3 regions of the Limosilactobacillus pulli genome follow, and region 2 is predicted to be linked to each of the others. Evidence: predicted binding sites of a transcription regulator. Region 2 holds the regulator's gene; each other region holds the start of a gene.
The links. Region 2 encodes Rex, which represses fermentation and respiration genes when NADH is low (regulators of the CRP and FNR family bind a similar motif). Its sites were predicted from a motif close to TTGTGAANTANTTCACAA; they were not measured.
Positions count from the first base shown of each region.

Region 1: pdhA (pyruvate dehydrogenase (acetyl-transferring) E1 component subunit alpha) is a predicted target of Rex. The motif match lies at 3,996-4,013, and genes of this name have one in related genera.
Region 3: adhE (bifunctional acetaldehyde-CoA/alcohol dehydrogenase) is a predicted target of Rex. The motif match lies at 4,200-4,217, and genes of this name have one in related genera.

Region 1 covers NZ_CANCWQ010000012.1:18,162-25,968, reverse strand. The annotation lists gene QOS03_RS09655 (sensor histidine kinase) at 1-753, shown strand, start outside; gene QOS03_RS05185 (LytR/AlgR family response regulator transcription factor) at 734-1,471, shown strand; gene QOS03_RS05180 (CidA/LrgA family protein) at 1,734-2,195, shown strand; gene QOS03_RS05175 (LrgB family protein) at 2,247-2,963, shown strand; gene QOS03_RS05170 (L-lactate dehydrogenase) at 2,985-3,971, shown strand; gene pdhA (pyruvate dehydrogenase (acetyl-transferring) E1 component subunit alpha) at 4,150-5,241, shown strand; gene QOS03_RS05160 (alpha-ketoacid dehydrogenase subunit beta) at 5,244-6,221, shown strand; gene QOS03_RS05155 (2-oxo acid dehydrogenase subunit E2) at 6,240-7,807, shown strand, end outside.
Region 2 covers NZ_CANCWQ010000011.1:156-7,962, forward strand. The annotation lists gene QOS03_RS04795 (winged helix-turn-helix transcriptional regulator) at 1-127, shown strand, start outside; gene QOS03_RS04800 (ABC-F family ATP-binding cassette domain-containing protein) at 157-2,088, opposite strand; gene QOS03_RS04805 (redox-sensing transcriptional repressor Rex) at 2,428-3,075, shown strand; gene groES (co-chaperone GroES) at 3,307-3,591, shown strand; gene groL (chaperonin GroEL) at 3,641-5,263, shown strand; gene QOS03_RS04820 (APC family permease) at 5,399-7,000, shown strand; gene QOS03_RS04825 (APC family permease) at 7,125-7,807, shown strand, end outside.
Region 3 covers NZ_CANCWQ010000005.1:37,720-45,526, forward strand. The annotation lists gene brnQ (branched-chain amino acid transport system II carrier protein) at 1-948, opposite strand, end outside; gene adhE (bifunctional acetaldehyde-CoA/alcohol dehydrogenase) at 1,464-4,103, opposite strand; partial or broken gene QOS03_RS02740 (phosphatase PAP2 family protein) at 4,356-5,255, opposite strand; gene rplL (50S ribosomal protein L7/L12) at 5,365-5,730, opposite strand; gene rplJ (50S ribosomal protein L10) at 5,805-6,311, opposite strand; ribosomal protein L10 leader region at 6,340-6,459, opposite strand; gene QOS03_RS02755 (APC family permease) at 6,781-7,807, shown strand, end outside.

The sequences.
Region 1 (7,807 bases), on a different contig from region 2:
ATTGAGATTCAAACTGGCGAGGGCCTGGGTGAAATTTTGGCCACTCAGATCGTTTTGGGCGAAAAAGAGCGCCAAGCCAGTTTGCTTAGGGATGCCGAGCTTAAATCATTACAAGCTCAGATCAGTCCACACTTCTTTTTCAATTCGATCAATACGATTATTGCAATTTCTCGGTTTGATAGTGAAAAGGCGCGCTTTTTGCTGCGTGAGCTGAGTACGTTTTTCCGCTCCAATCTGTTGGGTGCCAATCAGTCCAAGATTCCGCTCAAGCAAGAAGAAGCTCATGTTAAGGCCTATTTAAACCTGGAACAGACGCGCTTTCCCGATAAGTATGACGTGGAATTCTTTAGCAGCGTTGATGATCAGGTATTGGTACCGCCATTTGCAATTCAAGTGCTGGTTGAAAATGCAATTCACCATGCATTCGGCAACCGCAAGACCGGCAACATCATCAATATTTGGATTACCAGGTCAGGCAGATATCTAGAGATTCGGGTGACCGATAATGGTGAGGGTATCGATCCTAACGTGATTGATAAGCTGGGTAAAGAAAAAACCAATTCCAAGCACGGCAGCGGTACGGCCTTGCAAAACCTAAACGCGCGGCTAAAAGGTCTGTATGTCGATAGTGCCAAAGTGCAGATCGTTACCGGAAAAACGGGTACTTCAATCTCGCTTTTGATCCCTTATGCACAAACTGAACAAAAGCCCAATCTGAAAGGAGTGGCGACCGATGAAAGTACTGATTGTTGACGATGAGCAGTTAGCCAGAAATGAACTGCATTATTTATTGAAGGAAAATGTGCTGATCAATGAGATTGACGAGGCCAATGGGGTAATGATGGCAGATCAAAAGGTCAATGCTAATCAGCCTGATCTGGTATTTTTGGATATCAAGCTGGATGACGGCAATCGGATGGCGCTGGCTAGACGTTGGAAAAAGCTGCCGCAACCGCCAGCAATCGTTTTTGCAACCGCCTATGACAATTATGCGGTCGATGCCTTTAATGAGGCTGCCGTTGACTATATTCTCAAGCCGTTTGACCCCGAGTGCATCAACGAGGCCGTTGCCCGGGTTGCCAAGATTCGAGGAACCGCCGACCAAGCAGAAAATGTTGCTGAACAGGCAGCCTGGCAAAATCCAAGACTGTCGATCACGATTGATGACAAAACAATGGTGATCCAAAAACGTGACGTCATGTACATTGAAACCCAGGGAGACTATACGCATCTGCATCTTAGAAACGACAAGCTGTTGATCAGCCGCCAGACCTTGACGAGTATCGCCCAATTGCTGAATCCAAGGCATTTTATGCGGATACACCGGGGATTTATCGTCAATTTGGATGAAATTGATGAGATGCAGCCAAGTTTTAATCACACCTACGAATTAACGTTAAAAGACGGTAGTAAGATTTCGGTCAGCAGGTCATACGTGGCTAAGACCAAGAAGGCAATTGGACTGCAATAAGCCAAATTGTCTAATAATTACATAAGCAATAAATGCCTGAGATAGTGCATTTGTTGCTTTTTATTTTGCCAAAAAATTTCATTCAGGGCATTTCAGCGCCTTCAAAAGGTATCTCAGATCAAAATTTGGTAGCCTAACACAAAATCAAGATTGTTAACTATAATAGCTTGTGTAATCGATATCAAGGATGATCATCTTAAATCGAATTAACTGCAATTATTTTAATGATATTTTGGATTGATTTTGAGGGAAGGAAAAACTTATGGATAAGAAAGCAAAGCAGACTGCGACCAAGCAAGAAGAAAAAAAGGCCGCACCAATTTTGGTTCAAATGGGGATCTTTGGTACCATCCTGTTTGTGTCACAATTCATTTCGGATCTGTTTCCAGCCAGCTTCGTCGTACCAACTACTCTGATTGGGATGATGCTGCTGTACGTTTTGTTGGCAACGCACATTGTTAAATTGGAACAAGTTGAAAAATTTGGTGACTTTATGATCAGCTTGATCGCATTCCTGTTCGTTCCATCTGGCGTTCAGCTGGCCGGTAGTCTGGGTCTAATGAAAAAAGAAGGTCTGCAAGACATCTGCGTGATCATCATCTCAACGATCATTTTGCTGGTCGTAATTGCTTACGTTGGTAACTTCTTCGTTAAGCTGCATGAACGCTTGATTAAGAAATCAGATGCGCCAGTAAAAAACGTCTCACAAAAATTAGCTCATTAAACGCTATAAAATAGTAAAGGAAATGTTTTAAGCATATTCACTCAATCACTAATGCTGCCATATACTGGTATCTTTATTTCGCTTGTTGGCTATCTGCTGGGAATGTGGCTGTTTAAGATCAGTCATGGGTTCTTCTTGTTCACGCCGCTTTTGGTCGGGATGGTCTTTGGAATTGCGGTTTTGGCAATCTGGGTCAAGGGCATTGGCTCTACGACGGCTGCCGTCTACACTAAGTACTACCTGCCAGGCGGAAACATCATCTTCTGGTTTTTAAACCCGGCTACGGTTGCGTTTGCCATTCCGCTGTATCGTCGAAATGATATTTTCAAGAAGTACTGGCTTGATATTGTTTTGACGCTGTTTGTCGGCGGCTTTATCTCCTTGTTTGGGATTCAACTGGTTTCCAAGCTGTTTGGTCTGTCGCGAGTTTCCACGGCTGCCATGCTGCCACAAGCCGCAACGACTGCTGTTGCCATGCCAATTGCCAAGGGGGTTGGCGGTGACCCTGCCGTTACTGCCATGGCATGTATTTTAAACGCCGTCATCATCTACGCCCTGGCCAACTTCTTGATCAAGGTCTTCCGCTTGAAGAAGATTTCCAAGGTTGGTACTGGTCTGGGTCTGGGTTCTGCCGGTCACACGGTTGGTTCTGCCAAGGTGCTGCAATTAGGCTCAATTGAAGGGGCCATGGCTTCGGTTGCCGTAGTTATCGTTTCGTTGGCAATGGACATTCTGGTTCCAATCTACGTCAACCTGTTCATGAAATAATTAACAAAGGGGTATCATAATATGTCTTATCGACAACAAAAGGTCGTGCTGATTGGTGACGGCGCGGTTGGTTCTGCCTATGCATTTGCCATGGTTCAGCAGGGATTGGCTGAAGAATTCGCGATTATCAATTACACTAAGAGCAAAGGCGAAGGCGACACGCTGGACTTGGAGGATGCTATGGCCTTTACCTCGCCTAAAAAAGTTGAGTCTGCTGACTACTCAGTCTGCCGCGATGCTGATCTCGTTGTAATCTGTGCCGGGGCTGCCCAAAAACCTGACGAAACCCGGCTGCAATTGATCAACAAGAACCTCAAGATCATGGCTGATGTTACGCAAAACGTGGTTAAGTCCGGCTTTAACGGCATCTTTTTAGTAGCTGCCAACCCAGTCGACATTCTGACCTATGCCGTCCAAAAGATCTCAGGATTCCCAACCAGTTGGGTTATCAGCTCCGGTACGCTGCTGGACACGGCACGGCTGCGGGTAGTATTGGCTAAGGAATTTAACGTCAGCCCAGCTGATGTATCCGCCAATGTTTTGGGCGAACATGGTGATTCTGAATTTGCGGCCTATTCTTCAGCCTCAATCGGTGGCAAGAATCTGCTTAAGATTGCTGAAGAGCAAAATGTCTCTATTGAGCGGCTATTGGAAATCGAAAATGAAACTCGTCACAAAGCCTACGAAATTATCAATCGCAAAGGTGCAACCTACTATGGCGTTGCCACTGCTTTGATGCGGATTACCAAAGCTATCTTGCGCAATGAAAATGCAGTCTTACCAGTTGGTGCCTATGTCAATGGCGAATATGGCGTCCATGATCTTTACCTGGGTACGCCAGCCGTAATCAACGCGCATGGGGTTGAACAGGTGATTGATGTCCAATTGAATGAACGTGAGCAAAAAGCAATGGCTCATTCTGCTGCAGCCCTGCGTGAAGCTGTCGATCGCGGCATGAACGAAACCGGTCTGAACAAGGAGATCGTCTCGTTGGTAGCTGATGCATAATGTTTCACGAATTAATGAGTATTATTGCATAATATTTCACAAAATCAACTAGGAAAGCGTTTCCGTGAATGGAGAAAGTTTCCCTCGTTTTTTTCGAAAAAAGACTTGATTTTTAAATAAAATGGTTTAAAAATATATTTGTAAGCGTTTCATCGTTTATTAAAGGAGGTTGTTCTAGATGAAAAAGTTGGATTTTGAGGAGTTTAAACATAACCCCGAAATCAAGCCGCTTCAAGTTCTGGACGAAGATGGCAAAGTCGTTAATCCCGATCTGATGCCTGACCTGAGTGATGATGAATTGGTTGAATTGTTTGAGCAAATGGTTTGGTCACGAGTTTTAGGCGACCGGACCATGAAGCTTTGTCGGCAAGGTCGGCTGGGCTTCTTTGCCCCAACTGCCGGTGAGGAAGCCAGTCAAATGGGCTCCAACTTTGCGATGAGCAAGGATGACTTTCTGCTTGGCGGCTACCGTGACGTACCACAGCTGGTAAAGCATGGTCTGCCAATGTGGAAGGGCTTCTTGTGGAGTGTCGGCCACGTCAACGGCAACAAGTATCCTGAAGATCTGCAGGCGGTTCCACCTCAGATCATCATTGGTGCTCAATATGCCCAAACGGCCGGTGTTGCACTGGGCTTGAAGAAGAAGGGCAGCAAGAACGTTGCCTACACCTATACTGGTGATGGTGGTACCTCGCAAGGTGACTTTTACGAAGGTGTCAACTTTGCCAGCGCATTTAAGGCACCGGCACTGTTCGTCGTTCAAAACAACATGTACGCAATCTCGGTTCCAAGAAAGGCACAAACGGCAGCCCCAACCTTGGCACAAAAAGCCGTTGCCAGTGGGATTCCTGGTCTGCAAGTCGATGGGATGGATGCCTTGGCAGTCTACAGTGTTGCCAAGCAGGCACGCGACTGGATCACGGCCGGCAATGGTCCTGTTTTGATCGAAACGCTGTGCTACCGTTACGGACCACACACTACTGCCGGTGACGTACCTCATCGTTACCGTTCCGAAAGTGAAGAAGACGTCTGGCTGAAGAAGGATCCACTGATTCGGATGCGCAAGTTCTTAGAGAGCAAGGGCCTTTGGGATGAAGACAAGGAAAAGGCCTGCGTTGATGCAGCCAACAAAGAAGTCGATGACGCAATGGAAAAGGTTGAGTCCCAACCAGCTCAAACCGTCACCGAACTGATGCAAAACGAATATGTGGTTACGCCACCAGCAATTCAAAAAGAGTTGGATGCTTATCAGGCAAAGGAGGCTAAGTAATCATGGCTAAGATGACAATGATCAAGGCAATTACGGCTGCCATGGATGAAGAGCTTGCTCATGACGACAAGGTAATGATCTTTGGTGAAGACGTTGGTAAAAATGGTGGTGTCTTTCGGGCAACGGATGGCCTGCAAGAAAAATTCGGTGAAGATCGAGTATTTGACACGCCACTGGCTGAATCAGGCATTATCGGCCTGGCCAACGGGATGGCGCTGGAAGGATTCCGTCCGGTACCAGAACTGCAGTTTATGGGCTTTATCTACGAAGCTTTTGATGAACTGGCTGGGCAAATGGCACGTTACCGCTTCCGGATGAGTGGCTCGCGCAAGTTCCCAATTACGGTACGGGCTCCATTTGGTGGTGGGGTTCACACGCCTGAACTGCACTCCGATAGCTTTGAAGGCTTGCTGACTCAGGTTCCCGGCTTGCGCGTGGTTGTGCCAAGCGGTCCATACGATGCCAAGGGGCTTTTGATATCAGCAATTCGTTCCGATGATCCAGTCTTTTTCTGCGAACACATGAAGCTGTACCGTTCCGTTAAAGAAGAAGTGCCTGACGAAGCCTACACCGTTCCATTGGACAAGGCAGCCGTTAAGCGTGAAGGTACGGACGTTTCCATCATCACCTATGGCTACATGGTTCAAGAAAGCCTGGCAGCTGCGGATGAACTGGCTAAAGAAGGCATCAATGTCGAAGTTGTTGATCTGCGGACGCTGGCTCCACTTGACGAAGATACGATTCTGGTATCCGTCAAGAAGACGGGTCGCGTCGTACTGGTTCAAGAAGCTCAAAAGCAGGCCGGTGTTGGCGGTCAGATTGCCTCGCTGATCGGTGAAAAAGGCATTTTGTACCTGGATGCCCCAATTGCTCGGGTAGCTGCTCCGGACACGCCATATCCATTCAGTGATGCCGAAGAAGTATGGCTGCCTAACAAGCAAGACATTGTTGATAAGGTTAAGGAAACCGTCAACTTTTAATCGCGAGGTGGAAGATCAATGAGCAAATACGAATTCAAGATGCCAGAGCTGGGCGAAGGAATGGCAGAAGGCACGATTGGTGAATGGCACGTCAAGGTTGGCGATGACGTTGCCAAGGATGCCGACATGGTTGAGATTGAAAACGACAAGTCAACCTCAGAAATTCCTTCTCCAGTTGATGGCAAGGTAACCAAGATCAATTTTGAAAAAGGTGATGACGTCAAAGTCGGCCAAGTTTTGATTGAATTTGAGGTTGCTGATAGTCAAGGCAACGTTGATGAAAGTGCAGCATCAGACGCCAAATCGGCCCCAGCTGCTCCGGCTGGCGGTGCTGAAATCTATCAGTTCAAGATGCCAGAACTGGGCGAAGGGATGGCAGAAGGTACGATTGGCGAATGGCACGTCAAGGTCGGCGATACGATTGCTAAGGATGCTGACATGGTTGAAATTGAAAACGACAAGTCAACTTCAGAAATTCCTTCTTCAGTTGACGGTACGGTTACTAAGATCAACTTTGAAAAGGGCGATGACGTCAAGGTTGGCCAAGTTCTGGTTGAACTGCAGGTTGCAGCCGGTCAAGGCAACGTTGAAGGCGACGCGGCGCCTGCTCCGGCTCCTGCTAAAGCCGCTCCAGTTGCTACCGCTCCCGCTCCAGCAGCTGCAGACCATTCACTGCCAGTACTGGCAATGCCAGCCGTACGTCGTTATGCTCGTGAAAAGGGTGCTGAATTGACCAAGATTGCTGGTACCGGTCACCATGGCCAGATTCTTAAGGCGGACGTTGATGCCTTCTTGGCTGGTGGTGCCAAAGCTGCTCCAGCTGCCAGTGTTGCACCTGCCGCAGCCGCTGCTTCTGAAACGTCAAAGGCTAAACCAGCCACTGCAGTTTCCGTAGAACAGCCGGCACTGCCTAAGGCTACGCCAGTATGGCCAGAGCATGAAGAAAAGATGACGCCGGTACGTCGCGCTACGGCTAAGGCCATGATTTGCTCTGTACAACAAGCCCCAATGATCACGGTCTTTGAAGACGTTGTAGTTGACAAGCTCTGGGATCACCGCAAGAAGTACAAGGAACTGGCTAAGGACCATGGCGTTCATCTGACGTTCATGGCATACATGACCAAGGCACTGGCGGTTATCTTAAAGGAATTCCCAATCTTTAACTCTATGGTTGACATGGCTGATGAAAAGATCGTCTACCGTGACTACATCAATGTTGGAATTGCTACCGACACTGATCGCGGCCTGTTCGTACCAAACATCAAGCATGCTGATTCCATGAGCCTGTTTGACATTGCCAAGCAGATTTCTGCTAATACGGCAAAGGCCAAGGACGGCAAGCTATCGGGTGACGACATGAGCCATACCAGCATGTCCATTACCAATATCGGCTCAATCGGCGGTGGCTTCTTTACCCCAATTGTTAACTGGCCAGAAGTAGCCATCCTGGGTATGGGCAAGATCGTTCAGGAACCGGTTGTTGAAGATGGCGAAATCAAGGTTGCTCGGGTTCTGAAGCTTTCGTTGACCTGCGACCACCGGGTAATTGATGGTGGGACGGCGCAACGGGCTATGAACCGTCTGCA
Region 2 (7,807 bases):
GACCAAAGAAGGACGCTCGCTTTTGCCGGTGGTGAATGCAATGTCTGATTGGGCTGCCAAGCACAGCCCTAAAGATCTGTATACTGGCAGGCATTTTGATAAAGTGCATGCTGATGATTTTAAATAATAAAAGCTCGGCTTGGTGCCGAGCTTTTATTATTCGGGATTTTCTTGGTTAAATTTCTCCAAAGCTTCAGCTGCCTCAGTCCATTGCAACTCGATTTCCTCACTTTGCGCTTTTAAAGCATCCAGTTCTTTTTGCAGATCAGTCAGCTTGGCAATATCGGTAGCAATCTCTGGTTGAGCCATCTGGGCTTCGATGGTCGCTTGTTTGTCTTCCAACTCGCCCATCTGAGTCTCCAATTGGTTGACCTGACGCTGCAGTTTGCGCCGAGCACGCTGGGTTTCTTTGCTCTGCTGATAGGAGGCTTGACCCGCTGACTGTTTGGTCTTGACTGTAGGCTGAATGGCAGCTGATGTTTTGGCCTGCTGGGTTAGATAGTCATCATAGTTGCCCTCATAATGGGTCATGCCATCAGCCGTCATGTGCAGGATGTCAGTAGCTACTTGATTTAAGAAGTAGCGGTCATGCGAGATGAATAAGACGGTACCGTCAAACTCGTTGATAGCAGTTTCCAAGACCTCACGACTGTCGATGTCCAAGTGATTGGTTGGTTCATCAAGGATCAAGAAGTTGATCGGCATAAATGACAGCTTGGTCAGCTCAAGACGTGCCTTTTCACCACCAGAAAGAGCACTGACCGGTTTGTAGACGTCATCGCCAACAAACAAGAAGCTGCCCAAAAGCGAGCGAATATCTTTTTCAGAAACTTCGGGATGATCGTCCCAGACTTCTTCTAAAACGTTTTTTTCGGGGTGCAGCTGCTGTTGTTCCTGGTCGTAATAGCCAATCTCTAAGTTGGCGCCAAACTTGATCGTGCCACTGAGTTTGGGAATCTTTTTCAAAAGCGTTTTTAACAATGTGGACTTGCCAATTCCGTTTGGTCCGATGATACCGATGCGCTGGCCTTTGCGGACCTTAAACGATAATGGTCCAGCCAGTTTTTGATCCTGATAGCCAATGTTGAGATCAAAAACATCTAAGACCTCGTTGCCAGAGTCATGATCACTGTGAAACTGAAAGTGAATAGAGGCATCATCAGTCACTGGACGCTCCAGGCGATCCATTTTCTCCAGCTGTTTGCGCCGGGCTTGAGCTCGTTTGGTTGTTGATGCGCGCACGATATTGCGATTGACGAAATCCTCCAGTTTGGCGATTTCTTTTTGCTGCTGCTCATAGTGCTTCCATTCCGCTTGCAGTCGTTCACGCTTATGGGTAACAAACTGAGTGTAGTTGCCGGTATAGTGAATCAGAGTCCGGTTGTCTAGATCATAAACATCGGTAACGACGCGATCCAAAAAGTAACGGTCGTGAGAGACGATCAAGAGCGCACCCTGGTAGCTTTTAAGATAATCTTCCAACCAGCTTAAAACACCCATATCCAAGTGATTGGTCGGTTCGTCTAAGATTAAAAGATTAGGCGACTGCAGCAAAATCTTGGCTAGGGCCAGCTTAGTCTTTTGACCGCCAGAAAGCGCATTGACTGAGGTATCATACATTTCTTCACCAAAGCCAAAACCATGCAAAACACCCCGCATCCGGGAGGCATATTCATAGCCGCCTTGCTTTTTAAACTGTTCCGACAGTCGATCATAGCTGGCTAGTACTTCTTGATAGTCAGCATCGTCAGGAGCAAGCGTTCCTAATCGTTCTTCCAGATCATGCAGCTGACGTTCTAGATCGTGTAGGGGAGTAAAAACGCTGTCTAATTCAGCCCAGATTGAGTTTTGACTGTCGAGTCCTTGATTTTGGGCTAAGTAGCCAATCGTGAGATCACGAGCATGGGTGACCGTGCCTTCATCGGGCTCGGTCAGGCCAGCAACGATTTTTAAGAAAGTCGTTTTACCGGCACCGTTACGGCCAACCAGGGCAGTACGGCCGTGATCTTGGATCTGCATATTCATATTGTGAAACAAGACATCGTTGCCAAAACGACGCTCAACGTTATTGGTTTGCAATAAGAGCATAGTTCAACCTCATTTTTATTGTAGATAATCAGTAAGATTGTAGCACAAGATTGAGTGGACTGGCGAGATTGAACCGAGTGACGACAATGTTAAGCATTTAATTTAGTGTGTAAAAAATCGGTTCGAGAGCAAATGATCAGATGCGCATAATCAAAACAGCAATCGGTTTTTCACAAATTCCTCATAGACAAGCATCGATCCCTGTAGCATAATAAAAGGCATGTTAAGTATGAAAAAAGATTCTTTTCTTGGAAAATAGTTCACAAAGTCTGGCTGAGTTGCTAAAATAATAAAGGAATAATTTTCACAAACTAGAATCTGAATTGGAGGAATCTATTAATGGCAACGCGTAAAATTCCCCGTGCCACGGCTAAGCGGTTGCCGGTCTACTATCGGTATCTGAACGTTTTGCTTAATGCCAACAAGCGGCGGGTTTCATCAACTGAACTGTCAGAAGCAGTCAAGGTTGACTCAGCAACGATTCGACGCGACTTTTCCTATTTTGGCGAATTGGGCAAACGAGGCTATGGCTATGATGTGGAAAAGCTTTTGAACTTTTTCAAGGGTATCCTGAATCAAGACAAACTGACCAGTGTGGCGTTGGTCGGGGTCGGCAGCTTGGGCAGTGCCTTGATGAACTATAACTTTCATCAAAGTACCAATCTGCGGATCAGTGCCGCCTTTGATCCTAAACCTGCTCTGGCCAATACCGTTAAGAGTGGGATTCCTGTCTACCCAGTCGGTGAGATGAAAAAGCAGCTGAAGGAACAGCAGATTGACGTTGTTATTTTAACGGTTCCCGGTGAAAAGTCACAAGCAGTTACTGATGAGCTGGTTGAGGCCGGTGTACACGGTATCTTGAACTTTACGCCGGTACGCCTGTCAGTGCCAAAAGACGTTCAGGTGCAAAACATTGACCTGACCAATGAGCTGCAGACACTGATCTACTTTATTGAAAACAACAATGCCAAAGATGGTCAAAAATAGTGTAACGCACGGCGAGCAATCGTCGTGTTTTTTTAATTATTGATCAAAAAGTCAAAATGCCTTGATATCAGTAACTAAAGCGTTTTTAAAAGTCTAATAGTCAAAATTGGTCAAAATAATTGTTGCATTTTGGCAAGATCATGATATAGTAGATCATGTAATTAGCACTTAGGTGATGAGAGTGCTAAATAAATATCTGAATTATTAATGATGATTGATGGAGGGATTAACGTGTTAAAACCATTAGGAGATCGCGTTGTTCTTAAAGCGGAACAAGCTGAAGAAAAGACGGTTGGCGGAATCGTGTTGGCTAACAATGCCAAGGATAAGCCAACGACGGGTACGGTTGTCGCAGTTGGCGAAGGCCGCTACCTGGACAATGGTCAAAAAGTTGCTCCAGTCGTTAAGGAAGGCGACCGCGTCCTGTTTGACAAGTACGCAGGCAATGAAGTTGAATACAAGGGTGAAAAGTACCTGGTCGTTCGTGAAAAAGACCTGGTTGCCATTGTTGACTAAGTAGACTTGTTTTCGCATTCGATCAATATTAATGAGGTGAAAATCTAAAATGGCAAAAGAAATCAAATTTTCTGAAGATGCACGCAAGGCAATGCTGCGTGGGGTAGACAAGCTGGCCAATACCGTTAAGACGACGATTGGTCCTAAGGGCCGCAACGTCGTTTTGGAACAAAGCTACGGTGCTCCTACGATTACCAACGACGGGGTTACGATTGCCAAGAACATTGAACTGGAAGACCACTTTGAAAACATGGGTGCCAAGCTGGTTTCTGAAGTTGCTTCCAAGACCAACGACAACGCTGGTGATGGTACGACGACGGCTACGGTTCTGACGCAATCCATCGTCAACGCCGGTATGAAAAACGTTGCCGCCGGTGCCAACCCGGTCGGCATTCGTCGCGGGATTGACAAGGCTACCAAGGCAGCCGTTGAAGAACTGCACAAGATGAGCCACGAAGTTCAAAGCAAAGATGACATTGCTCAAATCGCTTCGATCTCGGCTGCCAACCCAGAAGTCGGTGAACTGATTGCCGATGCTATGGAAAAGGTTGGTCACGATGGTGTTATCACGATTGAAGACAGCCGCGGCGTTGACACGACGGTTGACGTGGTTGAAGGGATGAGCTTTGACCGCGGCTACATGTCTCAATACATGGTAACTGACACGGACAAGATGGAATCCGACCTGGATAACCCATACATTCTGATTACTGACAAGAAGATCAGCAACATTCAAGATATTTTGCCATTGCTGCAAGCAGTCGTTCAAGAAGGCCGCTCGCTTCTGATCATTGCTGATGACATTACTGGTGAAGCTCTGCCAACGCTGGTTTTGAACAAGATCCGTGGGACGTTCAACGTTTGCGCTGTTAAGGCGCCTGGTTTTGGTGACCGTCGTAAGGCTCAATTGCAAGATATTGCCATTCTGACTGGCGGTACGGTTATTTCTGACGACCTGGGCATGAGTTTAAAGGATGCTACGGTGGCTCAACTTGGATCTGCCAACAAGGTTACCGTAACCAAGGACAACACGACCATCGTTGACGGTAACGGTGCCAAGGACGCTATTGCCGAACGGGTTGAACAAATCAAGCAGGCCATTGCCAACACGACTTCTGAATTTGACAAGGAAAAGCTTCAAGAACGTCTGGCCAAGCTGTCGGGCGGGGTTGCCGTAATCAAGGTTGGTGCCGCTACGGAAACTGAGCTTAAGGAAAAGAAGTACCGTGTTGAAGATGCCTTGAACGCTACGCGGGCTGCCGTTCAAGAAGGTTTCGTACCTGGTGGTGGTACGGCACTGATCAACGTTATTCCAGCCCTGGAAAACGTTGAAACCGAAAGTGACGATGAAGAAACTGGTGTCAACATCGTTAAGAAGGCTCTTGAGGCTCCAGTTCGTCAAATCGCTGAAAACGCCGGGGTTGAAGGCTCAATTATCGTTAACCGTTTGAAGAGCGAAAAGCCTGGTATTGGCTACAACGCTGCCATTGACAAGTTTGAAGATATGGTTGCCGCTGGTATCGTTGACCCAACCAAGGTTACGCGCTCGGCTCTGCAAAACGCTGCTTCAGTATCTGCAATGCTGCTGACTACGGAAGCCGTTGTTGCTGACAAGCCAGAACCAAAGAATGATCAGCCAGCTGCTCCTCAAGGCGGCGCCGGCATGATGTAATCCTTATTGGATGAATAAAAAGCGTCTCGACTTTAAGTTGAGACGCTTTTTTGCGTTTAATGGCCACTTAGTGGTATTCTGTTAGTTATGTCCATTAAAATGATGGGCGCTAACTTATTTAGTGGAGTAATTTTTATGTCATCAAAAATACCTAGTCAGAAAATGTCTTTAACTTCCGTCATTTTACTGGCTCTGAATTCATTAATTGGATCCGGATGGCTGTTTGGGGCTGGCGAAGCGGCTAGAATTGCGGGGCCGGCAGCGGTTATTTCCTGGATTTTAGGGGCGATCATCATCATGGTGATTGCCTTTAACTACGTAGAATTAGGGGCGATGTTTCCAGAAAGCGGGGGCATGAGCCGCTATGCTCAATACAGTCACGGCCCGTTGTTGGGATTCGTAGCTGCTTGGGCTAATTGGGTCTCTTTGATTACACTGATTCCGATTGAAGCTGTAGCCTCGGTTCAATACATGAGCTCATGGCCATGGAGCTGGGCCAACTGGACGCGTAGCTTTGTCAGCCATGACAGCATTACCAATCAAGGGCTGCTGGTGGTCTTTGCGTTTATGATCGTTTTTACGCTGATCAATTTCTGGTCAGTTAAGATCTTAACTCATTTTACGGGCTTGATCTCGATTTTTAAGCTGCTGATGCCGACTTTGACGATTGTCGTTTTGATGCTGAGTGGTTTTCATACCGGCAACTTTGGTCACAGTGTTCAAGGCTTTATGCCCTATGGCAGCCGTTCGATTTTTGAGGCGACAACGGTAGCCGGAATTATTTTTTCATACGATGCCTTTCAAACGGTCGTCAATTTGGGTGGCGAGATGAAGGATCCACAAAAAAACATCTATCGTGGGGTCGTGATCTCACTGACGATTACAGCTGTGCTATATATTCTGTTGCAGATTACTTTTATTGGTGCCGTTAAGCCATCACTTTTGTCTGCGCATGGCTGGCACGGGATTAATTTTGCTTCGCCGTTTGCAGATCTGGCCATTTTGATGGGGATCAACTGGCTGACGATTCTTTTGTATATTGATGCTTTCGTGTCGCCGTTTGGTACCGGGGTGGCTTTTGTTACCAATGCTTCACGAACGCTGGCGGCAATGGCGCGTGGCGATCATTTGCCAGCTTGGCTGGGGAGACTGCAGCGCCGCTATATGGTACCGCGTTTTGCCATGGTGGTGAATCTGATTTTGGCGGCTGTTTTGGTCTGCATTTTTCGTAATTGGAGTGCGCTTGCCAGCGTCATCTCGGCCTCAACGCTGATTGCCTATTTGACGGGACCGGTAGCTGCCGTAGCACTTAGAAAAATTGCGCCTGATTTGAAGCGGCCATTTAAGCCACGTTCTTTAAGCTGGATGGCACCATTGTCGTTTGTGCTGACCAGCCTTGCAATCTATTGGGCAATGTGGCCGACGACGATTGAGGTGATTTTTGTCATTTGCCTCGGTCTGCCAATCTATGCCTATTATGAGATTCGTTACCATCACGTTTCTTGGAAGATGCAGCTGAAAGGATGCGGCTGGCTGTTGGGCTATCTGGTGTTCATATCAATTATGTCTTATCTGGGTAGTGATGGCTTTGGTGGTCAGAACTGGATTGAATATCCTTTTGACTTTGTTGTAATCATTTTATGTTCACTAGTATTTTACTGGTGGGGGATCAATAGCAGCGTTGCTGGCCAGGATCTTGAATTGGGACGGGCCGTCAACGCGCGTATCGATGAATAGAGCAGCTTTGATAAAGTCTTTTAAACCGCTGATCCGCCAATTGCGGGTGGGTGGTATTAACCATTTTAGTGGTGTAGAATAACTGTTGACTTTATATCTTAATAGAGTGAAGGAGAAAAAGAATATGTGGCGGTATTTAAAACGCGTCCTCATTGGTAAGCCATTAAAGACGCTGGATGAAGGCCAGGCCCATTTGACCAAGTTTAAGGCATTGGCCTTGTTATCGTCGGATGCTTTATCATCCGTTGCCTATGGTACTGAACAGATTACGACTGTTTTGGTAACCTTGTCAGCGGCCGCGATCTGGTACTCACTGCCGATTGCAGCGCTGGTTTTGATTCTGCTGGTGGCAATCACGTTTTCCTATCGGCAGATCATCAATGCTTATCCAAGCGGTGGTGGTGCCTATGTCGTTGCTACCGAAAACTGGGGCCGCACCGGTGGCTTGTTGGCTGGTGGCTCACTTTTGGTTGACTATATGCTGACGGTCGCGGTTTCAACGACTTCCGGCACTGAAGCGATCGTTTCTGCGGTCCCGCAGCTTTATAAGTATTCGGTGCCGATTTCAGTCATTATCGTCTTGCTGATTATGATTTTGAACCTGCGGGGATTGAGTGATAGTGCCAATTTCTTAACGGTTCCGGTTTATTTCTTTATCGTTATGATCACGGCCATGATTGTTTGGGGCTTTATCAATATTGCCACGGGCCACTTGACCTATCATGCGACGGCATCGTTTGGAACACCGGTTGCCGGAATGTCGGCAGTGCTGTTTATTCGGGCTTTTTCAGCCGGTTCATCCTCATT
Region 3 (7,807 bases), on a different contig from region 2:
GAAGCGACGATGGAAGTCTTGTGAGAAAGCAACAACCAGTCCCATTGCACTGGTCATGCAGGTCGTTGTTGCCAAAACAGTCAGAATTGCATCACCCGCCGTACCTAGGTAGTAATTGGCAATCTGTTCCAGCGTCGTACCACCGTTGTCTGCCATTTTAAAATGCGCCAAACTGGTAGCACCAAGCCAGATTAAAGCAATGTAGATCAAAGCAATCCCCGCAATTCCCAGTGCGCCACCTTTAGCAGTTGCCCAGGAAACGTCACGCTGACGCTTGATGTCCAGACCCTTGACGGCCGTGATAAACGTAATGCCGAATGCCAGGGCTGCCAGACAGTCCATCGTGTTGTAGCCTTGCAGAAAACCATTGGTAAACGATGCATGACGGTAGGCAGAAGTGATAGCGGCCATGCCAGCGTGTCCCATTGGGCTGATAAATGCCATAAAGAAGATGATGAACATCAAGCCTAAAAACAGTGGATTAAGCATCTTACCGATCATATCGGTGATTTTACCTTCACGAGTGGAGAAGTAGTAGGTCAGACCAAAGAAGGCGGCTGAATAGATTAAGATTCCCCATTTATTGGCACCAGCTGAAAGATGTGGTGCAATGCCGATTGCATAGGAAACGGTTGCCGTTCGTGGGGTTGCAAACAGTGGTCCCAACGTTGCATGAACCAAAATCAAGAAAATAAGTGCATACCAGGCACCGTTGGGACGCGCCAGATCATAGATACCATTAGATCGCGTAATACTGATTGCCAATAAGGCCATCAATGGCAGGAGCACCCCTGAGATCAAAAAGCCACTTGCGGCACTAAACCAATGTGCACCAGCCATTTGTCCCAGGTGAACCGGAAAAATCAGATTACCAGCCCCAAAGAGCATCCCAAAAATCAAGGATCCAATCAATAGCGTATTGCGAAAAGTCAGTTTGTTCGTATTCATAAAAGTCAATCCCCTTTCAATCAGTAAATAAGTTTTAAAAAGAGATCTTAGCTAAGATTTCGTGATCAACGGAAAATAAAAAGCGCCTTTTTCAAATCAGACCATGATTTGAAAAGGACGCTTTTGCGTGTTACCACCTTTTTTTGCTCAACCGTCACCAATTGAGCCTCAACGCGTACGTGTTCATACGCTGGCGCGATCACGGGCGCACCCGTCCGACACTTCTTACGTCGCATCGGCCACTCACCGGCTACTTTCCAGTTATGGCTCCTGTCCCCGCTCACACTTCATCGGGGTCGCTGATCAGTCAGCCATAACCTTACTCTCCGGATCACTGTGTTTTGTTCCGTTGATTAACTTGTTTAATACGCTAAGGCATAGCTGAGAATTTGTCAATCTATTTCTCATGTTTTTTTAATTATAATCAAAAAAGACGGTCGTGGATCCGCAACCGTCTTTTAAAGTTGAGAATTTAAGTTGAGAAAATTAATTGAGGATAATCAGAAAACTTTAAACTATTCTTCCGTTTCAACGCCGGTACCATCGTAGCAGCGTTCCAGCAGTTCCTTAAGCTGGCTGACCAGTGGTTCAACTGGGTTAGCCGTCGTACATTGATCTTCATAAGCCAATACAGCCAATTGATCAACAACCTTGTCAAAGTCTTCACGCTTGACGCCATTAGCCTTCAAACTCAGCGTTACGCCACACTTGTGAGCCAGTTCGATGATCTTTTGAACGTAGGCTTCGACCAGCTCTTCAGTCGTGTTGCCCTTCAAGCCTAAGAAGCGAGCGATTTCGGCGTAATCCTTATCAGCACGGTAGTCTTCGTAATGTGGCCACATTGCCAGCTTGGTTGGGCGCTTAGCGTTGAAGCGGATAACCTGTGGCAGTGCAATCGCAATTACCAGACCATGAGGCAGATCAAAGGCACCACCCATCTTGTGGGCCAAAGAGTGCGTAATCCCTAAGAAAGCGTTGGCAAAGGCCAGACCTGCAATCGTGGAGCTGTCGTGCATCTTCTTGCGGGCCAGCTTATCACCCTTGACAGATGCCTCCAGATTTTCCATAACGCCCTTGATGGCTTCCAGCGACCAGCCACGCGTGTAGTCAGTTGCCATTACGGAAACATACGATTCAGTAGCGTGTGTCAAAACATCCAGACCAGTCCATGCCGTCGTGTTGGCAGGCACGGATTCAACGAATTGCGAGTCAACGATAGCAATATCTGGCGTCAGAGCGTAATCAGCCAATGGGTACTTAACGTGCGTCTTAGAGTTGGTAATAACTGCAAATGGCGTAACTTCAGAACCCGTACCGGAAGTCGTAGGAATCCCGATGAATTGGGCCTTCTTTGGCCGACCGATCTTGTAGGCCCGCTTACGGATGTCAAGATACTTTTGACGAACCCCGTTCCAAGTCGTATCTGGGTGCTCATAGAACATCCACATTGCCTTGGCAGCGTCCATTGGTGAACCACCACCCAGTGCGATAATCGTATCAGGCTGGAAGTCATTCATCCAAGCTACACCCTTGTCAACCGTATCCGTCGATGGGTCTGGTTCAATATCAGAGAAGATCTCGTATTGAACCCGATTGTTACGCAGCCGCAGCTGGTCAATAACCCGTTGAATGTAGCCACGCTTGATCATGCCGGGACCGGTAACGATAAATGCCTTGTTGATGTTTGGAATTTCTTTAAGGTACTTCAGTGAGTTCCGTTGGAAGTATACCTTTGGCGGAATCTGTACCCATTGTGGATTTTCACGACGCATAGCAACCTTCTTAATGTTCAGCAGATCCCAGTCAGAAACGTTGTGTGAGATCGAGTTACTGCCGTATGAACCCGTCCCCAGCGTAAATGATGGCGTCATGTTGTTGTAGACGTTACCAATACCGCCCAGACCAGATGGTGAGTTGACGATGATCCGAGAAGCCTTCATCTTCAACGAGTATTCCTTAATCAGTTCATCATCATTAGTGTGAATAGCGGCCGTGTGACCTTCACCACCATATGCCAGCAGCTCGCTGCAGATACGGAAAGCATCTTCACGATCCTTGGCACGGTACATCGTCAACACTGGTGAAAGTTTTTCAGCAGACAATGGATACTTAGGACCAACGCCATCCAATTCGGCAATCAGGACCTTAGTGTTAGCCGGAACGTTCTTCAAGTCACACATTTCGGCAATATCATTGGCAGAACGACCAGCAATTGGGCCACGGACCTGGTGACGATCTGGGTCAATAAAGCCGTTGGTAAAGGTTGGAATTTCGCTTGGCTTCAAGAAGTAGCAGTTCCACTTCTTGAATGCTTCCTTAACCTGGTCGTAGATTTCGTCATCGACAACAACCGAGTTTTCAGTAGCACAGATCATACCGTTATCGAAAGTCTTTGAAAGGACGATGTCGTAGATCGAACGATCAATATTGGCGCTCTTTTCAATGTAGGCCGGACCGTTACCAGGACCGACACCCAGTGCAGGATTACCAGAACTGTAAGCTGCCTTAACCAGGCCAGGGCCACCAGTAGCCAGAATCGTAGCAATGCGTGGATTCTGCAGCAATGCCGTTGTATTTTCACGACTGCATTGTGGAATCCATTGAATAACGTCCTTTGGTGCACCGGCAGCTTCAGCAGCAGCTTCCAGAATCTGACCAGTCTTTACACATGACTTGAAGGCTTGTGGGTGGAACGAGAAGATGATTGTGTTCCGCGTCTTCAAGGCAACGATTGACTTGAAAATTACCGTTGACGTTGGGTTGGTAACCGGTACGACCCCAGCAATTACCCCCAGCGGATCAGCAATCGTAATCATTTGGTTTTCATCATCTTCATCAATGATCCCAACCGTCTTGTCGTTGCGAATGTTGTTCCAGATGTATTCACTGGCGTAGATGTTCTTGATGGCCTTGTCTTCAGCAACCCCACGGCCGGTTTCGTTAGCGGCAGAAACCGCCAGATCCATGTGGTGTTCCTCAGCAGCCAGCGCCAGGTTTTGACAGATCTTGTCGACTTGTTCCTGGCTAAATGTGCGTAATTGATCAAGTGCCTTTTCACTCTTGTCAATCAATCCATTAATCAGTTCTTCAGCAGTTTGTTCCTTGTCTTTAGGCTTTTCAGTGGCCTTAACAGTGGCTTTGGCTTTAACTGTCATTGCACTTACTCCTTCTCAGTTAATTACTTTTCAACAACTTTGTTATCCTTTGAACAATTATTACTATACTCTTTTTCTCGGATTTGTAAACACTTTTTGTGAAATTAATAACAATCACTGGATTTTGGAAAGCGATTACAACGTGATCTCTTCAAGCCTTGTAGCAGTAAGAAAAAGTTTTGATTATTTTTAAAAGCAGTTCGTTGTTTCCTACTTTCATCGTCCTTTATTCAGCGTTTATTGTATTCTGATTCACAGATTTAAACCACTAAATTTTTGTAAGCAAAAGTCTCTAATCAGTTTCTTGCCAAGTCCGTTCATCACAAAGATGATCAATGCCGTCAGAAAAAACGAGAACGTAACGTCAGAGAAGAAATGGGCTCCTACAATTACACGGCTCAGTCCGATCAAGACACCATAGATGATCCCACCAATAAAGAATCCCTTGCGCTTGACTTTGGAGACGAACCACGAGAAAACGATACATAGCGTTGCTGCCATCGTATGTCCTGATGGAAACAACTTATGACCATTAACGCCATTAATCGTCAGCCAGTTGGTAAACTCATGATTACCAGCCGTCAGTTCATAAGGGCGATAGTGTCCCCACAGTTCCTTTAAGGTCAGATTAACTTCCAGAGCAAACCAGACCGTAAAGGATACCAGTACAGCAATCTGCATATAGCGCGTCAGTTGGCCTTGCGTCTTATTCTTCAACCACCATTGCGCCAGCAGCGTAAAGGCAGCAAAAAACAATATCCAGACGGTGATGATTATCGATTCTGAAAAGCCACCCGTTGCCGAGTCGCTGTTGGCCATTGCAATCGCCGTACCATTTTTGAGATTAGTATGAGCTGAATAAAGATAGTCCAAGAACTCATTAACGTATTGCTTGTTTTGCTAAAGTGACAATGTCAGCCCACCGACAAACAATGGTACTGCCATCAATTTTTCAAAACCGCCCCACCAAGCATAAGTCATCGCAATTTGGCCGCATAAGGCAAAAATCAGATAAACTGGAAATTCCCCGAACGTCTGGCAGATGATGCCGACCCAGCTGTGATAGTTGATTAATGTATTGCTGATGGCTAAATCGCCAAAATAGGCAATCGCTAATAAAATAATGCAGATAATTGCTGAAATGCCAAACAGTTTCTTTTGATTTTCTTTACAAAGAAATTAATCCATAAAAACATCAATATTTACATATACAAAAAGACGACCGCTAACAGCGATCGTCTTTTTGTTATTTAAGCTGAGACTACTTAAGGGTAACAGTAGCACCTGCGGCTTCAAGCTTTTCCTTGATGTCGTTGGCTTCGTCTTCCTTAACGTCTTCCTTGACAGCGGATGGTGCGTTGTCAACCAGGTCCTTAGCGTCCTTCAGACCCAGACCAGTAATGTCCTTAACAGCCTTGATGACCTTAACCTTTGCAGAACCTGCAGAAGTCAGTTCAACAGTGAAGCTGTCCTTAGCAGCAGCGTCGCCACCGGCAGCACCGGCAACAGCAACTGGAGCAGCTGCAGAAACGTCGAATTCTTCTTCGATAGCCTTAACCAGGTCGTTAAGGTCAGAGATTGATGCTTCCTTCAGAGAAGCAATGATAGCATCCTTATCAAAAGCCATGTTAATTTTCCTCCAATATTTCGGTTTATGCGCTCAGGCGCAGATTTTTAAAATTAGCGGGTACGCTATAAAGCTTAGGCAGCTTCTTCTTCGCTCTTCTTGTCGGCAACAGCCTTGACTGCACGGGCAATCTTCCGCATTGGATCTTGCAGAGCACTTGCCAACATGGACAGCAGGTCTTCGCGACTTGGCATCGTAGCGTATTCGTTGATCTTGTCGAGGGTTTGAACCTTCTTTTCGATGAAGCCACCCTTGATTTCCAGAGCTTCGTGGTCGTCAGCAAACTTCTTCAGAATCTTTGCTGGGGCAATAGCATCTTCGTCTGAGAATGCTACGGCCGTTGGGCCAACGAACGTGCTCTTCAGATCTTCGTAGTCCGTACCTTCAACGGCACGTTCCAGAATCTTGTTCTTGATAACCATCATCTTGATGCCTGCATCACGCAGCTGCTTACGCAGATCCGTAACTTCAGCAACCGTCAGACCACGGTAGTCAACAACAATGGCCGTTTCAGCGTTCGTCAGCATTTCATTGACGTTCTTAACTACTTCAGCCTTCTTAGCAATCGTTGCTTCGCTCATGAATTTCACCTCCTGCGATGTATTTTGATCGGATTTAAAAAAATCCCTATGACCGGCAGACATAGAGAAGGAACATTTCATTTCTTCCTCGGCAGGCATTCATTAAGGCTTACGCCACCTGAGTCTTAGGCAGAGTCATATTTAATCAACTTTGCCAGTATAACAGGATTGAGCCGAGATTGCAAGGATGTTTTTTGAATTTATTTTCATTGATAATTTGTTGCGTTTAATTTTTTCTCATGTTATTGTAAGAATCGTAAAATTTTCCAGCGTCTGGAGGAGCGATTTAATGACTCTGCATTATTTCAAACTTCATCAATCTTCATCCTCAGCTTCAATCTGAAAGCAGTTGAGGATCTTTGACGCGCTCAAATTACCAGCGACACCGAGCATGCCCGACTGCTTTTGAACCTTCTTGGCAGTTGGACGGCTCGGTTTTTTGTTGGACTAATGAATGGAGGAAATTCCTATGAAAAAACAGCCGCAAACAGAGCTTAAACGCTCGTTAGGCTTCGGTTCGGCGCTTTCAATCGTAATTGGTACCATCATCGGCTCCGGTATCTTTTTTAAGCAAGGTTCAGTCCTGGACAGTGCAGGATCTTCAACCATGGCCATTCTCGCCTGGGTTCTGGGTGGTATCATCACGCTGACGGCTGGCTTGACGATTGCTGAGATTGGCTCACAAATGCCATATACCGGTGGTCTGTATGTCTATATCGAAAACCTTTATGGACGCATTTGGGGCTTTTTAGCTGGCTGGATGCAGATCATTGTCTATGGTCCCGCAATTATTGCCTCAGTTGCCGGCTTTATGAGCATTCTGATGGCCAACCTTTTTGGGCTTAGTGCTGCTTGGCGCATTCCGTTGGCTGTAATCACAATCCTAGTCATTGGTGCCATGAACATGCTGGAAAATCGCGTTGGTGCAGTATTTTCCGTGATCACTACGATTGGAAAAATGGTGCCAATTGCCGCTATTATCATCTTTGGTCTATTCTGGGGCCATCAAGATGCCTTTGGCCAAACGCTCAGTCAGGTTCATCAATCGGCCGGAAATTTTGGTGTTGCTATCTTAGCAACCTTGTTCGGTTATGATGGCTGGATTTTGATTGCCAACTTGGGCGGTGAGATGAAAAATCCCCAAAAACTGCTGCCAAAAGCGATCATCCTGGGAATCAGTGCGGTTTTGCTAATCTATACTTTGATTACAATTGGCGTTTTACGCTTTTTGCCAGTTCAAACGATTCATCGGCTCGGCGAAAATACCACTGCCTATCTTGCCGTCAAAGCTTTCGGTACGATTGGCGGCAAGCTCTTATCTGCCGGTATCATTATTTCAATGATGGGAACGATCAATGGTAAGATGCTGACGTTTCCAAGAATCGTCTATGCAATGGCCAAACGACGTGATATTCCATTTTCACGTACGCTTTCCTATCTAACGCCAAAAGGTAAGTCGCCGGTAGCGGCAACTTTGTTTATCATTATTTTGGCTA